One region of the Arthrobacter sp. 'calajunan' genome, then DNA from elsewhere that is predicted to be linked to it. Evidence: riboswitches for the same ligand, from Rfam matches in the RefSeq annotation. Region 1 holds a riboswitch; the other holds the start of a gene.
What was found. Region 1 has a riboswitch for glycine ahead of gcvP (aminomethyl-transferring glycine dehydrogenase). Riboswitches for the same ligand answer to the same signal wherever they lie in the genome.
Positions count from the first base shown of each region.

Region 1 (8,230 bases):
AGGAAACCGTCCAGCAGTAGCCGCAAGGCGATGGGCATCCCGCCCCAAACGGCGAAGGCACGAACCCCGCAGGGTTCGTGCCTTTGCCGTTTTGCCGGGGCGGATTGCTAGAAGTGCCCCGAGGAGATGTTGCCCTTTTTGTAGTTGATGCGGTTGGCCAGCCAGTTGACCGCCCAGAGCGCGACGCCAAGGGCCAGCAGCAGCCCCGCAATCTCATACTGCACCCAGTCCGCGCGCGAGCGGGCCCATGGCCCGATCAGGAAAGCGCTGGTGGCGGCGCCGAGGATCGGGATGATCGTCGGTGCGCGGAAGGAATCCTCCGGCGCCTTGTCGCGGCGCAGCACCAGCAGTGCGATATTGACCATCGTGAAGACCACCAGCAGCAACAGGGCGGTGGTGCCGCCGAGCGAGCCGACGATCCCGCTTTCGGTATCCAGGTTCACGTAGACCACCAGCGCGATGGCCAGCAGCGTGGTGAAGATGATCGATAGCGTCGGGGTGCGACGCTTGGAATGCACCTTGCCCAGCACCTGCGGCAGCACACCCTGGCGGGCCATGCCGTAGAGCAGGCGGCTGGCCATGAGCATGTTCATCAAGGCGGTGTTGACCACGGCGAAGACCGTCAGGAACGGGAAGATCGCGTCCACCGGCAGGCCCGGGGCGCCGATGCGCACGACATCGAGCAGGATGCCCGCGTCAGGATTCTTCGGGTTCAGCAGGTCGCCGGTGGGGATCACCATGATGATGGTGACCGCGACGAGCATGTAGATCACGGCGCAGATGCCCAGGCTGATGAGCATGATGCGCGGGAAGGTCTTGTTGGGGTTCTTGGTTTCCTCGACCAGATTCACCGAATCCTCGAAGCCGACCATCGCGAAGAACGCGATGGCGGTGCCCATGGTGACCGCTGCGAACAGGCTGCGGTCCTCGGGGGCCTCGAAGACCACCAGTCGGCTGATGTCGCCGTGGCCGCTGGCGATGGCGCCGATGCCGATGGAGATGATCACTGCCATGATGCTCAGGGAGATCACCGTGAGCACCATGTTGAACTTGACCGATTCCCCGACGCCGCGCAGGTTGATCAGGGCCAGGATCACGATGATCGCGATGGCGGCGAACATACCGGCTTCGGGTGTGGTCGGCACGCCCTCGATGAATTGGCCGAAGCCGATCAGCAGGTTCTGCCCAACCAGGGTGGCCGAGGTCGCGGCGCTGGTGATGCCGGAGCAGGCCACCGTGAAGGCCACCAGAAAGGTGACGAAATGTATGCCGAAGGCCTTGTGAATATACAAAGCAGCGCCCGCCGCGTGAGGATACTTGGTGACCAGCTCCATGTAGCTGAAGGCGGTCAGCGTCGCAATGGCGAAGGCGATCAGGAACGGCAGCCAGGCGGCGCCGCCGACCTGTCCGGCGACCTTGCCGGTGATCGCGAAGATGCCTGCGCCGATGATGTCGCCGATGATGAGGAACATCAGGAGTTTGGGGCCGATGACCCGCTTGAGTTCGGCGGGTTGTCCGCCTGGAGTTGAGTCTTCTCGGGTTGCAGTCATAGGCGGATGAGCCTTTCCAATCTTCGATTCGAGCTGAAGAATGCGACATATTTTGTCGTCGTCTATTCAATGGGCGAAATCGATCACTATGCTAACAGCAATAAATGCTTGTCGTTCCGGCCTTTTTCGGAGGATATTCCTCCGTTTATTGAGAATGGCTCTTTGAGGAACTTATGGTTCAGGCATGATTTCGCCGGAGAACGCGAATTTCCGCTGCGGCTACTAGTGTTAGTTGCAAAGAGACATGCTTTCGAAGGATTTAGATGGAATCGGTCATAACTGACGACTTTGCCCCGCTCGCGCAGGCGCTGCAGGACCGTGCCGCAGTGGAGGACGGCTACTCGGCGCAGCTGGCCGTGTACCACCGCGGCGCCCTGGTGTTGAGCCACAGCGTGGGGGAGCACCTTTCGGGGGATGCGCTCACCTGCGTGTTCTCCTGCACCAAAGGGCTCAGCGCACTGGTCATCGCCCTGCTGGTCCAGGACGGGCTGATCGATCCGGTCGCCCCGATCACCGACTACTGGCCCGAATTCGGCACCCACGGCAAGGGCAAACTGAGCGTCGGGGAAGTGCTCAGCCACCAGGCCGGAGTGCTGGGCGTCCCCGGCGGGGCGCCCAGTCAGGTGTTGCTGAACTCCTTGGAATATGCCAAGATCCTCGCCACCATGCCGAGCATCTGGCCGCTGGGCCAGAACATCGTGGGCTACCACGCCATCACCATGGGTGTGCTCATGGAGGAACTGGTCCGCCGGGTCACCGGCAAAGAGCTGAAAGAGGTCTTCGAGGAACGCATCCGCAAGCCCCTGGGCGTGGACGCGTATATCGGGCAGGACGACTCGCTGGAACCGCGCTACCGTGACGTGCTCCCCGCCGCCCCGGCCGAACCGGCATTCTTCGACCCCTTCTCCCCGGCAGGCCTGGCAGTCAACTCGGCCTCCGGGTTCGCGCTGGACAGCGGTCCGGTCTACAACTGGCACGAGCTGGCCAACTCCCGGCAGGTCCGCAGGCTCGGCCCGGCCTCCATGGGCGGCGTCGCCGATGCCCAGTCGCTGGCGGCCATCTACGCGGCCTCCTTCGGCCCGGTGCCCTCACTTGGCGCCGCCCGGGGGTTCCTGAGCGAGGACACCTGGTCCCGGGTATCCGCGGAGCTCGTCTACGGGCACGACCGCACCAACGGGCTGCTCCAGGCCTTTGCCCTGGGATTCATGAAGGCCACCGCCCGCAACGACTATGGTTCGATCTTCGCCTACGGCCACGACGGGGCGAACTCCTCGCTGGCCTTCGCCGATCCGGCCTACCAGCTCGGCTTCGCCTACATTCCGTCGCGCAACGAGGGCGAGAAGAGCATTTCCACGGGCGTGCAGCTCAGCCAGCTGGCGCGCCAGGTGGTTATCGGCAAAATGATGCAGGCCAAGGGCTAGGAGGAAGAGCATGGCAAAGTTTCTGGCAATGGGGGACTCCTTCACCGAAGGCGTTGGCGACGACGATCCGCTGCGCCCCAACCAAGTGCGCGGCTGGGCGGACCGGGTGGCCGAGGTGCTGTGCGCCCGCGGCGACTGGGAATACGCGAACCTCGCGATCCGCGGCAAGAAGATCGGGCAGGTGATCAACCAGCAGATGGACCAGGCGCTGTCCATGAAGCCCGACGTGGTCTCCCTCTACGCCGGCGGCAACGACATCCTGCGGCCCAAGGCCGACCTCGAGGCGCTGATGCGCAGCTACGACAGCATGGTCAAGCGCTTCGCCGATGCCGGGATCACCGTGCTGCTGTTCACCGGCTTCGACACCGTCGACTCGCCGCTGTTCTCCAAGACCCGCCCGCGCACCGCGATCTACAACGAAAAGGTGCGCGAGATCGCCGACCGCTACAACACCCTGGTCGCCGACTACTGGCGTTGGCGCGAATTCTCGGACGTGCGCTACTGGGCCGTGGACCGCCTGCACATGGGCACCGCTGGCCACACGCTCATGGCCGCCAAGGTGCTGGACGTGCTCGGAACCCACGGCGTCACCGAGGGCAATTGGTCCTCCGACATCGAAGTTCCGGTGCTGCCAGCGGCTGCGGTGAACGCCCCCGGTCAGAAGCTGCGCCAGGACCTCGGCTGGGCCCGGGAATACCTGGCTCCATGGGTCAAACGCCGCCTGACAGGCACTTCCTCGGGGGACAGCCTGAGCGCAAAATACCCGGACTACATCCGGCTGGGCGCGGAAAGCAGCTAGCGCTCGTCATGCAGGGGCTCCGGGGCCGAAAGATTGTTTGCAGTTGGCCCCGGGGCGGGTACCATGGGAGGTGTGTTGTGGGTCATTGGCCCGCAACCGAAGCCATAGAAGGATGGCGGGAGAGTCCCGTTCACACCATGGACGGGCGCCGTAGGAGCAATTCCTCCCCAGGAAACTCTCAGGCACCCGTACCGCCATCAAGAGGCAACTCTGGAAAGTAACCGGCCTGTTCCGGTTCACCGAAGGTGCAAGCAACCGGTTTGGTAGGCCGGCTGCGTAAAACTCTCAGGTTGTGCAACAGGGATGGGGAGGGACAGCGACCTTCCTTTGGCATGCGCCAAGACAGATCCCCATGGAGACACCTGCACCATGACCATCACGCAGACTTCTGCTAACACGAACAGCGAATTCGTGTCCCGCCATATCGGCCCGCGTCAGTCCGACGTCGAGACCATGCTCCAGACCCTTGGCTACAACAGCCTGGACGAGCTGATCGACACGGCAGTTCCCGCCGACATCCGCCAAGATGCCGCTCTGGACATCCCGGATGCACTGACCGAGACCGAGGCACTGGCCCACCTGCGTGAGCTGGCCTCCAAGAACGTCATGAAGACCCAGATGATCGGCCAGGGTTTCTACGACACCATCACCCCGGCAGTCATCCGCCGCAACATCGTCGAGAACCCGGCCTGGTACACCGCCTACACCCCGTACCAGCCTGAGATCTCCCAGGGCCGCCTCGAAGCCCTGCTGAACTTCCAGACCATGGTCATGGACTTGACCGGCATGCCGATCGCCAACGCCTCGCTGCTGGACGAATCCTCCGCCGCCGCCGAAGCCGTGCTGATGATGCGCCGCGCCAACAAGAAGAAGTCCAACGGCAAGACCGTGCTGGACTCCAACATCTTCCCGCAGACCATCAAGGTCGTGCAGGGCCGTGCCGATGCGCTGGGCTTCGAGGTCGAGGTCGCCGACCTGTCCGCGGGCTTGCCGGAAGGCGACATCTCGGGCATCGTGCTGCAGCAGCCGGGCAACGACGGCTCGATCGCCGACCACGCCGAGGTCATCGCCGCCGCCAAGGCCGCCGGCGCGATGGTCACCGTGATCGCCGACCTGCTCTCGCTGACCATGATCGCCGCCCCGGGCGAGCAGGGAGCCGACATCGCGGTCGGCAACACCCAGCGCTTCGGCGTGCCGCTGTTCTTCGGCGGCCCGCACGCCGCCTACATGGCCGTGGCCAAGGGACTTGAGCGTTCCATGCCGGGCCGCCTGGTGGGTGTCTCCACCGACGACGCCGGCACCAACGCCTATCGCCTGGCCCTGCAGACCCGCGAGCAGCACATCCGCCGCGAGAAGGCCACCTCCAACATCTGCACCGCCCAGGCGCTGCTGGCCATCTGCGCCTCGATGTACGCCGTCTACCACGGCCCTGCAGGCCTGAAGCAGATCGCCACCCGCGCCCACAACCACGCCCGCGTGCTGGCCAGCTCCCTGGTCGCCGGCGGCTTCGAACTGGCATCGCAGGCCTTCTTCGACACCGTGGTCGTGACCGTCAAGGACGCCGAGGAAGTCATTGCCAAGGCCAACGATGCAGGCATCAACCTGCGCAAGGTCTCCGGCACCCAGGTCGGCATCTCCACCGACGAGACCACCACCTCCGCCACCGTCAAGGCCCTGGCCGGCGTCTTCGGCGTGGAACTGTCAGCACCGGAAGGCTTCGAGATCCCCGAGGGCCAGGTGCGCACCAGCGCCTACCTGACCCACCCGATCTTCAACACCATCTCCTCCGAGACCCAGATGATGCGCTACCTGCGCCGCCTCTCGGACCGCGACCTGGCCCTGGACCGCACCATGATCCCGCTGGGCTCGTGCACCATGAAGCTGAACTCGGCCGCCGAGATGGAATCCATCACCTGGCCTGAGTTCGCCTCCATCCACCCGTACGCCCCGGCAGCGCAGACCGCCGGTTGGCGCGAGTTGATCACCGACCTGGAAGGCCGCCTGACCGCGATCACCGGCTACGCCGGCGTCTCCATCCAGCCGAACGCCGGCTCCCAGGGCGAGTACGCAGGCCTGCTGGCGATCTCCGACTACCATGCTTCGCGCGGCGAGTCGCAGCGCAACGTCTGCCTGATCCCCGCCTCGGCCCACGGCACCAACGCCGCCTCGGCAGTGCTGGCCGGCATGAAGGTTGTGGTCGTCAAGACCGCAGCCGACGGCACCATCGACGCCGGCGACCTGGATGCCAAGATCGAGGCCAACAAGGACGTGCTGGCCGCGATCATGATCACCTACCCGTCCACCCACGGCGTGTACGACGCCGACGTGCGCGAGGTCTGCGGCAAGATCCACGACGCCGGGGGACAGGTCTACATCGACGGCGCGAACATGAACGCCCTGGTGGGTCTCGCCCAGCCGGGCAAGTTCGGCGGCGACGTCTCGCACCTGAACCTGCACAAGACCTTCTGCATCCCGCACGGCGGCGGCGGTCCGGGCGTCGGCCCGATCGGCGTGGGCGAGCACCTGGTGCCGTTCCTGCCGGGCGACGCCTCGGGCACCTACTCCGAGCGCGACGGCGTGCCAGTGGTCGCCACCGCCTTCGGCTCGGCCGGCGTGCTGCCGATCTCTTGGGCCTACATCGCGATGATGGGCGGCGAGGGCCTGACCAGCGCCACCAAGCACGCGATCTTGAACGCGAACTACATCGCCAAGCGCCTGAATGAGCACTTCCCGATCCTGTTTACCGGCAACAAGGAACTGGTTGCGCACGAGTGCATCCTGGACCTGCGCGAAGTCACCGCCAAGACCGGCGTCACCGCAGAAGACGTGGCCAAGCGACTGATCGACTTCGGCTTCCACGCACCGACCCTGGCTTTCCCGGTCGCCGGCACCCTGATGGTGGAGCCGACCGAGTCGGAGGACCTGGCAGAGATCGAGCGCTTCATCGAAGCCATGATCACCATCCGCCAGGAAATGGAAGAAGTGCTGGCCGGCGTCTACGAGCTGGCCGAATCCCCGCTGCGCCGTGCCCCGCACACCGTGGCGGCAGTGGTCAACAGCGGTTGGGACCGCAAGTACACCGTCGAGCAGGCAGCCTTCCCGGTCGCCAGCCTCAAGGTGGACAAGTACTTCCCTGCTGTGGGCCGCATCGACGGCGCCGGCGGCGACCGCAACCTCATCTGCTCCTGCCCTGCTCCAGAAGCCTTCGAAGACTAGGAACATCGCAATGACTGAAACCATCACCAAGCACACCGCGCTGCACGGCAAGCACGAAGCCCTGGGCGCGAGCTTCACCGACTTCGGCGGCTGGGACATGCCGCTGAAGTACGGTTCGGAACTGGCAGAGCACAAGGCGGTGCGCGCCACCGCGGGCCTGTTCGACCTGTCCCACATGGGCGAGGTCTGGGTTTCCGGCCCGCAGGCAGCCAGCGCGCTGAACACCGCGCTGGCCGGCAACTTCGCCCTGATGAAGGTCGGCAAGGCCAAGTACTCGCTGATCCTGAACGAAGCCGGCAAGATCATCGACGACCTGATCGTCTACCGCATGGAAGACGAAAAGTACCTGGTGGTGCCGAACGCCGGCAACGCCCCGGTGGTCGCCGCCGAGCTGGCCAAGCGCGCCGAGGGCTTCGACGCGCAGGTGCAGGACGCTTCCGCTGATGAATCGCTGATCGCGGTCCAGGGACCGAACGCCGAGGCCATCGTGGCCAAGCTCGCCGCCGACGAGGCCGGCGCAGCTATCGTCACCGAGATGAAGTACTACTCGGCCGCCTACATGAAGCTCGGCGGGGTGGACGCCATCCTGGCCCGCACCGGCTACACCGGCGAGGATGGCTTCGAGCTGATCATCAAGAACGCCGACGCCGCCGGCCTGTGGGACACCATCGTGGAGATCGGCAAGGACCATGAGCTGGTTCCGTGCGGCCTGGCTGCCCGCGACTCGCTGCGCCTGGAAGCCGGCATGCCGCTGTACGGCAACGAGCTCTCGCTGGAGCGCACCCCGTTCGACGCGGGCCTCGGCGCGGTGGTCTCCTTCAAGAAGGAAGAGGACTTCGTCGGCCGCTCCGCGCTGGAGGCAGTGCGCGAGCAGACCCCTGCCCGCAAGCTGGTGGGCCTGAAGGGCCTGGGCAAGCGCGCAGGCCGCGGCGGCTACGCCATCGTCAAGGACGGCGCCGTCATCGGAGAGATCACCTCCGGTCAACCTTCGCCGACCCTGGGCTACCCGGTCGGCCTGGGCTACGTCGATGCGGCCTTCAGCGAAGTGGGAACCGAGCTGGAAGTCGACCTGCGAGGTAAGACTTTGCCATTTGTTGTCGTGGAACTGCCGTTCTACACGCGCGCCAAGTAACGTTAAACAAAGAGGGCATAGCCTAACGCCCCCTATTTCCCCTTGGGAGAGGAAAAATCGTGAGTAAAGTTCTGTCATCGTTGCGCTACTCGGCCGAGCACGAGTGGATCGA
Region 1 covers NZ_JBKZDY010000003.1:484,888-493,117, forward strand. The annotation lists gene RF641_RS07120 (RNase H family protein) at 1-20, shown strand, start outside; gene RF641_RS07125 (APC family permease) at 108-1,550, opposite strand; gene RF641_RS07130 (serine hydrolase domain-containing protein) at 1,814-2,971, shown strand; gene RF641_RS07135 (SGNH/GDSL hydrolase family protein) at 2,982-3,770, shown strand; glycine riboswitch at 3,877-3,974, shown strand; gene gcvP (aminomethyl-transferring glycine dehydrogenase) at 4,140-6,986, shown strand; gene gcvT (glycine cleavage system aminomethyltransferase GcvT) at 6,997-8,118, shown strand; gene gcvH (glycine cleavage system protein GcvH) at 8,178-8,230, shown strand, end outside.

Region 2 (8,230 bases), 360 kb from region 1:
ATACAAGACAACGAATCAGCGAAATTCAATATTGTTGTCGTCAACTGGTTTAACGAAGAAGGCTGTCGTTTCAAGCCATCCATGATGGGTAGCGCAGTTTTTACGGGTAAGCTTCCAGCCCCGCAGGTTCTGGCAACAACTGATCCTCACGGTGTGAGTGTTCGCGAAGCTCTCGAATCAATTGGAACCATAGGTGATTTTGAGATCGAGGTGGCTGCATACGTAGAGATCCACATTGAGCAAGGACGCTCTATGGAAGACCAGGGGCTAGACATAGGGCTGGTCGAATCGACCTGGGGTGCAAACAAGTACGAATTCATAGTTCACGGGGAACAAGCGCATACCGGAGCTACCATCATTGCAGACCGACAAGATGCCTTGCTTGGTGCCAGCGCGCTCGTCGTCGCTGCGCGAGAGGTCGCTTTGGAACATTCCACCGATGAACACATGGTAATCACCTCCTGCGGCGAATTCTCCGTGTACCCCAACTCGCCCGTGGTTGTAGCTAGTCGTGTAAATCTTCTGGTGGATCTTCGATCTACCGATGCTGACGTACTAGCCGCAGCGGATGCGGATCTGCGCTCCCGTGTGAAGCGAATCGAAAAGCTGGCAAATGTCAGCATCGAACGGGGTGCTGAGCATGTCTGGGCTGCAAAAGCCTACGATCAGGCGGGACTCAAGCTGGCTGCCGACGCAGCGCAATCCCTGGGCCTCCGGCATGGGGTAGTCCGGACACTGGCCGGACACGATTCAACGAATATGAAAGACATTGTCCCAACCATCATGTTGTTCGTCCCCAGCGTGGATGGTATCAGCCACAATGAACGCGAGCTGACACACGACAAGGACATGCTAGCTGGACTAGATCTTCTCGCCGAAGTACTTCATCGCGTTGTACAAGGCCAATTCGTTCCAGCGGATGCGCTCCTTGTCTCTGCAACCGGGCAGTCTCAGTAGATCATGCTCGGCGACGAATATTGGCGCCCTTAAACTCGTTTTTGGGGCGCCAATTGGAATGGCTTCTCCCACGCGGTCTTAGTTCTGCTTTTGCTCGACGTGCTTCTGCTGACCCACGACGATGCCGATCGCCACGCTCAGCGCCGCACCGGTGGCCGCCCCGAGCACCGTCATGGTGACCCGGTCAACCAGCAGCACCATGGGATCCTCGGGGCTGGCGAGGTGTACCATGAGCAGCGCGACCATGGTCATGAAGACCATGCCCACCGCGTAATTGCGCAGGATGACGACCTCGATGCAGAACTGGCCGACCAGCGCCACCGCAAGCAGCACCCAGAGATTGGGTTCGAAGACGAACACCGCCCAGGTCAGCAGCACGCCGATGCAGGTTCCGACGCAGCGTTGCAGGGCCCGGGCAACCCGGCTGTGGACGGTTGCCCCCATCACCCCGGAAATTGCGCCAAGGCTCGCCCAGTACCAGTGGTCTCCCCCAAGAAGATAGGCCACGACACCGGCCAACAAGACGGCGATGCCCATGCGCACGGATTCATGGACCGATTTCTCGGTCGGCGCCCAGGTCGGTTCCGCCTTCAGCGCGGCCGCCAGTCGGCCGCGTCGGGCCGACAGCCCGAGCATGACCAGCAGGCTGAACAATGCGGTGCCCGCACCGACCAGCAGCACCCCGATGAAGCTTTCGCCGCTTGCCGGAACCGAGAGGCAGGCACCGCCGGCGAACACCGCGAAGATCGGTCCCGGCGGAAGCCAGCGCACCCCGCGCGACACCAGATTGGAGCCGAAGGCGATCACGGCCAAGACAAGTGCATCGACGATGAACGGCGTCTGGAGAAAGGAGAACAGCGTGCCCAGCAGCATGGATGCTACCTGCACCGCGCCGCAGCTGAGCTGCTGCCAGAAGCGGACCGCGTAGTTGTCGTAGCGGCCGAAGACTGCGCAGAAGGCGCCGAACCCTGCATACATCGCCCAATCCATCCGTCCCAGGCTGGCGAGGATGAGCAGCGGCACCGCCAGGCAGAACGTGGCCCGGGCCGCGGGCCGCAACGCCGGCATGCGCGGGGCGACGGCAACGCTGTGCTTCCAGATCTGTTGTGCGTGGGCAATCACGGGCGAGCTTCCTCCTCGCTGGCGACTACCAGCTGCAGCAGGCCGCGCAGCTGGTCGCGCTGGGCCGCATCCAGCACGCTGTAGATCTTCTCCTCGCCTTCGCGGGCCGCTTCGACGGCACGGTCCGCAAAACGACGCCCTTCAGCGGTCAGCTCGATGAGCCGGCGGCGGCGGTCCGCCGGGTCCACGGTGCGCTGCAGCGTACCGTGCGCTTCCAGCCGGTCGAGGTAGGCGACCATATGGCCGCGGTTGATATTGGCCCGGTCGGCCAGGTCGTTCTGGTACATCGCGCCGGACTCTTCCAGTGCGCTGATGATCGTGAAGTGGTGGCGCGTCAGCCCCTCGGCGTCCATGAGCGCACCGAGCGCCGTGGTACCCACGCGCCCAACCCGGGTCGCCAGATAACTCAAGGAGTTCCATTGGAATTGGGGCGGTTTCTGTTCATTCACCCACCGAGAATATCATTTCACAATGAAATGATTTCATAGCGGGACAGATTGCCGCCCCGAACGCGACCCAGGGGCGGGAACCTGGGGTCTCATATTAAGCGTTGCGCCGTTTCAAACTTTAAGCCACAAGACGGAATTGAAACGCACTTGTCAATAAGGATTTTCGAAAGGACCTTTTGAGGCTTTACGATGATTTTCCGGCAGATTCAATTTGCATCGCTTCACGTTTCCAAGGCATACTGTGATGGCAGTCACCAAACAGCCATTGATGCGTGGCGGGAGAGCCCCGTCCTGAACCAAGGGCGGGCGCCGTAGGAGCAATTCCTCCCCGGGAAACTCTCAGGCCCCCGTACCGCCACGAACAGGCACATCTGGAAAGTAGCGCGATGAAGGTCGCGCTCACCGAAGGAGCAGGCTTCGCCCAGTATTCGGCGCGAAGTGAAAACTCTCAGGTACGCAAACAGATTGGGGAGGAACATCAGAACAGTGCCGCACTCGCGGGCACGCCCATGATGCTCCCCCGTGGTCGCGGCAGGCACTTGCTTTGAGCGCTTGAGCCTTATGCGGCCGAAAACAGGAGAACACCACGATGCGCGTGTTCGAAGGTAGCGCTGTCCGCGGACAGGCCCACCGGCTTGTCCCGGATTGCGTCGGGTGCGGGATCCCCCACTCCCGGAAGGCGCCTGAATGAGCTCAACCAGCTCTGCCCCCAAGCTCGAACGCGGACTCTCCAATCGCCATATCCAGCTCATCGCAATCGGCGGCGCCATCGGCACCGGCCTGTTCATGGGCTCCGGCAAGACCATCGCCGTCGCCGGCCCCTCGGTCATCTTCGTGTACATGATCATCGGCTTCATGCTCTTCTTCGTCATGCGCGCCATGGGCGAGCTGCTGCTGAGCAACCTCAACTACAAGACCTTCGCCGACTTCGCCGGCGACCTGCTCGGCCCCTGGGCCGCCTTCTTCACAGGCTGGACCTACTGGTTCTGCTGGGTTGTCACCGGCATCGCGGATGTCGTGGCCATCGCGCACTACGTCGCCTTCTGGTGGGGCGACCTGCCCCTGTGGATCCCGGGCCTGGCCTGCATCGTCCTGCTGCTGGTGCTGAACCTGAGCACCGTGAAGGCCTTCGGCGAAACCGAATTCTGGTTCGCCCTGGTCAAGATCATCGCCATCGGTGCGCTGATCGTGGTGGGTCTGGCCATGGTCATCACTGGATTCCAGCACAACGGCATCAGCTCTTCCTTCTCCAACCTCTGGGCGCATGGAGGTATGTTCCCGAACGGCGCCATGGGCTTCGTGGCCGGCTTCCAGATCGCAGTGTTCGCCTTCGTGGGCATCGAACTGGTCGGCACCACCGCGGCCGAGACCAAGGACCCGGAGAAGACCCTGCCCAAGGCGATCAACTCGATCCCGCTGCGCATCCTGTTCTTCTACGTCGGCGCGCTGCTGGTGTTGATGATGGTCGAGCCGTGGACGCTGTTCTCCGCCGAGGAATCCCCGTTCGTCGGCATGTTTACCCTGGCCGGGCTGGCCGGCGCCGCGGGCATCATCAACTTCGTGGTGCTCACCTCCGCCACCTCCAGCGCCAACTCGGGCATCTACTCGACCTCGCGCATGCTGCGCGGCCTGGCATTGGAAGGCGACGCCCCGAAGAAGTTCGAGCGGCTCTCCTCCCGCAAGGTGCCGCGCAACGCGCTGATGTTCTCATGCATGTTCCTGCTGGCAGGCGTCGCGCTGCTCTACAGCGGCGACTCGGTGATGGCGGTGTTCACGCTGGTGACCACCATTTCAGCCCTCTGCTTCATGTTCGTCTGGTCGATCATCCTGCTCAGCTACCTGGCTTACCGGGCCCGCCGCCCGCAGCTGCATGACGCCAGCGCCTTCAAGATGCCCGGCGGACGGTTCATGCCGTACGTCGTGCTGGCATTCTTCGTCTTCATCCTGTGGGCGTTGACCACCCAGGCCGACACGCTGGTCGCGCTGATCGCCACCCCGCTCTGGTTCATCGGGCTGGGCATCGGCTACCTGGGGGTCCGCCGCGATCCGAAGCACGAGGCGCTGCGCCTGGCCCACGCCGGCAAGGTCGCCCACGAGCGCCGCGAGGCGGCCGCCTACCGCAGCACCGTGTCAGCCGGCGCAGCCCAGGCCGAGAAGGCCAAAGAAAGCATCGACAGCTAGCGCCTTTGGGCAACCATCGAGGGCCTCGCAACGTCACGGGATGACGGTGCGAGGCCCTTGGCGTCAGCACGGGAGAACAGGCCGGCGGCTACCGGCTCGCGGCCAGGTCTTCCAGCAGGAACTTCGCGCCGAGCTCACCGATCAGCACCGCCGGGGCGTTGGTGTTGCCGGTGGTGATGCGCGGCATAATGGACGCGTCGATGACCCGCAGGCCCTTCAGCCCGTTGAGCTTCAGCCGCGGATCCACCACCGCCTGCGCGTCGACGCCCATACGGCAGGTGCCCACCTGGTGGTGGTAGGTCACCACGTTGTTGCGGATGTAGTCCTCCAGCGCCGCGTCGTCCTGCACCTCGGCGCCCGGATAGACCTCCACCGCTCCCCAGTCCCCAGCCAGCGCCGGCTGCGCCATGATGTCGCGGCACTGCTTGATGGAGAACAGGAACGCGTCCATGTCCCGCCGGTCATCCAGCGCGTTGAGGTCGATGCGCACCGGGTCGTCCAGCGACGGCCCGGACAGCGTCAGCTCGCCGCGGCTGTGAGGGGCAATGATGCCCGAGTGCAGGGTGAATGCCGTGCCTTGAACCGGTTCCATGCCCGGCGAGTACATCGGCACGGAGAAGAAGATCGGCTGGGTGTCGGGCACGTCCAGATCCTCCCGCGACTTGGCGAACAGGTGGGTCTGCGACACCGAGATGCCGGTGCGCGGCGCCGGGATGTCCTTGGCAGTGGTCTGCCCGATCACCGGGGCCAGCAGGTGGTCGTGCAGGTTCTTGCCGACCTGCGGGGCATCCAGCAGCGGAGCGACGCCGGCGGCCTCCAACTCCGCCGAGGGGCCGATGCCCGAACGCAACAGGATCTGCGGGGAGCCCAGCGCGCCGGCGCTGAGCACCACCTCGTCCGCGCGCAGCTCGTGCAGCTGCCCGCCGCTGCGGTAGCGCACGCCCACCGCCGCGCCGTCCTCGACCAGCAGCGAGTGAACCTGTGCGCCGGTGATGATCCGCAGCTTGTCGCGCACCGGCTTCAGGTAGGCCTTCCAGGTGTTGATGCGTTCGCCGTCGACGATGTTCACCTGCTCCTGGGAGACGCCTTCCAGGGATTGGCCGTTGTAGTCCTGGTTGTGCTCGACGCCGGATTGCACTGCGGCCTGGATGATCGACTGGTGGATCTCGTCCAGCGGGTACTTGTCGACTACGGGCAGCAGGCCCGCGCCGCCGCGCAGCTCGCTGGCGCCTCCGGAGAAGTTCTCGATGTCCTTGTAAACCGGCAGGACGTTCTCCCAGGCCCAGTCGGGGCTGCTGACGCTGGCCCAGTGGTCGAAGTCCTGCGGGGCGCAGCGCACCCAGATGGTGGCGTTCAGCGCATGCGAGCCACCCATGACCTTGCCGCGCGGCAGGTGCATCGGCTTGCTGGCGGTGCCGTTCATGGGCGCGGTGTAGTAGTCCCAGTCGTCCTCGCTGTGCCACAGCTCCCCCATGCGCGAGAGGTCGTGGATGGCGGGGTTGGTGTCCTCGTTGCCTGCCTCGAACAAGGTGACGCTGGCTCCGGCGTCCACGAGCCGGCGCGCGACCACCGATCCGGCCGAACCTGCGCCTACGACAATGACGGTTTTGTTCTCCACAATTCCCCTTTTCTCCCGTGCAGGCCAGCGCCGATGTCGGCCCCAGGTGTTGGCCGTGTCACACATATCGAACCTAGTCTGCTACGGATTCGGGATTTAGGGATTGGCCTGCAGCGCACGCGGGTTGGCTTCCAGCGCAGGACGGGTCCCATGCTGGCAGTGCGCTGCAGGCCCTTTCCAGCGCGCCCAGCGGTGCGTACCGTGGAAGCAACTTCGAAAGAGGCGGCGGCAATGCGCAAGGTTACCTATTCAATGTCCATGTCCATGGACGGATTCATCACCGGTCCGGATGGCGGAATCGACTGGAGCGTTCCGGGTGACGACATCTACCAGGCCTCCATCGACGAGGCGAAGAATCTCGGTGTCCAGCTCATGGGGCGCAAGCTCTACGAGGTCATGCTGTACTGGGAGACCGCCGCGGACAACCCGGAAAGCACAAAGCTGGATCTGGACTGGATCGCACTGTGGAACCCTCTGCCCAAGGTCGTGTTCTCCCGCACGCTGAATGAAGTGCAGGGCAACGCCCGGCTGGCCACCAGGTCCCTGGGCGAGGAGATCCAGTCGCTGAAGGCGCAGGGAGGCGACACGGAGATCGCCATCGGCGGGGCGGACCTGGCCGCCCAGGCGGCGCGGCTGGGACTGATCGACGAATACCGGATCAACCTGTTCCCGATAGTGGTGGGCGGCGGGATTCCCTACTTCGCCCCGGGCCTCGCCCGCACCAATCTGGAACTGCTCTCCGCCCAGGAGCTCAGCGGCGGGGTCATGCGTCTGTGCTACGAGGTCAAGCGGTAGGAGCCGCGCACACCCGAGCGCCGGGAACTGCGCATGAAATACGTGCAGGGCGCGTCCGCGAACGGACGCGCCCTGCACGCAGTGCCAGACAAACGCTACTTCTTGCGTCGTGCCCTGACGACTTCGAGCACCTTTTCTTCGGCGTCGACACCAGCGGGGATGCCGCCGGGGACCTTGAAGAAGAACAGCGCGCCCATGGCCCACCAGATCGCGAAGATCAGCCACGGCTGCCAGGTCAGCTGCGCCGGCATGCCGGGCATGTAGAGGCTGAACAGGCCGAAGGTCAGCAGCACCGAGGCCCAGCCGATGACCTCGCCAAAGCGGCCTTCGCCGCCCACGCGCAGCGGGCGGTCCATCTGCGGTTCCCGGCGGCGCAGCAGCAGGAAGGTCACGGACACCAGGAAGTAGGCGATGATGATGCTCGGGGCACCCGAGTCCACCAGCCAGCCCAGCATGCGTTCGCCGAAGAACGGGGCAACCAGCGAGATGCCGCCGATGAACAGCAGCGCATTGTGCGGGGTCTTGTACTTCGGGTGCAGGCGGGCGAACCAGTCGGGCAGCATGCCGGAGCGGGCCAGCGAGAACACCAAACGGGACGCGCCCAGCAGCAGGGAGTTCCAGGAGGTCAGGATGCCCGCGATGCCGCCGGCGATCAGGATCTTGGCCATCAAATCCGAGTTGAACAGCGCGCCGAAGGCGTCGGCGGTGGCGATGTTGGCGTTCGCCAGATCCGCGGCCGGCATCGCCGAGGCGGTGGTCAGCACCACCATGACGTACCACAGGGTCGCCATGATGACAGCAATGACCACGAGCTTGCCGATCTGGCGCGAAGGGATCTTGACCTCTTCGGCGGACTGGGGGATCACGTCGAAGCCGATGAACAGGAACGGCACGGCCATCAGCACCGTGAAGAAGCCCTTCATGCCCGGGGTGAACCATGGCTCCATGTTGGCGGTTTCGCCGCCGGTGACCGAGCCGAAGATCATCAGCAGGCCGATGGCCAGCAGGAAGATCACGGTGAAGGTCTGGACCACGCCGGCCTGCTTCACGCCGCGGATGTTGATCCAGGTGATCAGGATGCCGGCCAGGACGCCGACCAGCGCCCAGG
Region 2 covers NZ_JBKZDY010000003.1:120,971-129,200, reverse strand. The annotation lists gene RF641_RS05440 (M20 family metallo-hydrolase) at 1-957, shown strand, start outside; gene RF641_RS05435 (FUSC family protein) at 1,036-2,079, opposite strand; gene RF641_RS05430 (MarR family winged helix-turn-helix transcriptional regulator) at 2,076-2,528, opposite strand; glycine riboswitch at 2,795-2,893, shown strand; glycine riboswitch at 2,894-3,002, shown strand; gene cycA (D-serine/D-alanine/glycine transporter) at 3,216-4,709, shown strand; gene RF641_RS05420 (GMC family oxidoreductase) at 4,798-6,327, opposite strand; gene RF641_RS05415 (dihydrofolate reductase family protein) at 6,559-7,122, shown strand; gene RF641_RS05410 (APC family permease) at 7,218-8,230, opposite strand, start outside.
Region 2: it holds a riboswitch for glycine, as region 1 does, so the genes downstream of both, cycA (D-serine/D-alanine/glycine transporter) here and gcvP (aminomethyl-transferring glycine dehydrogenase) in region 1, are expected to answer to the same signal.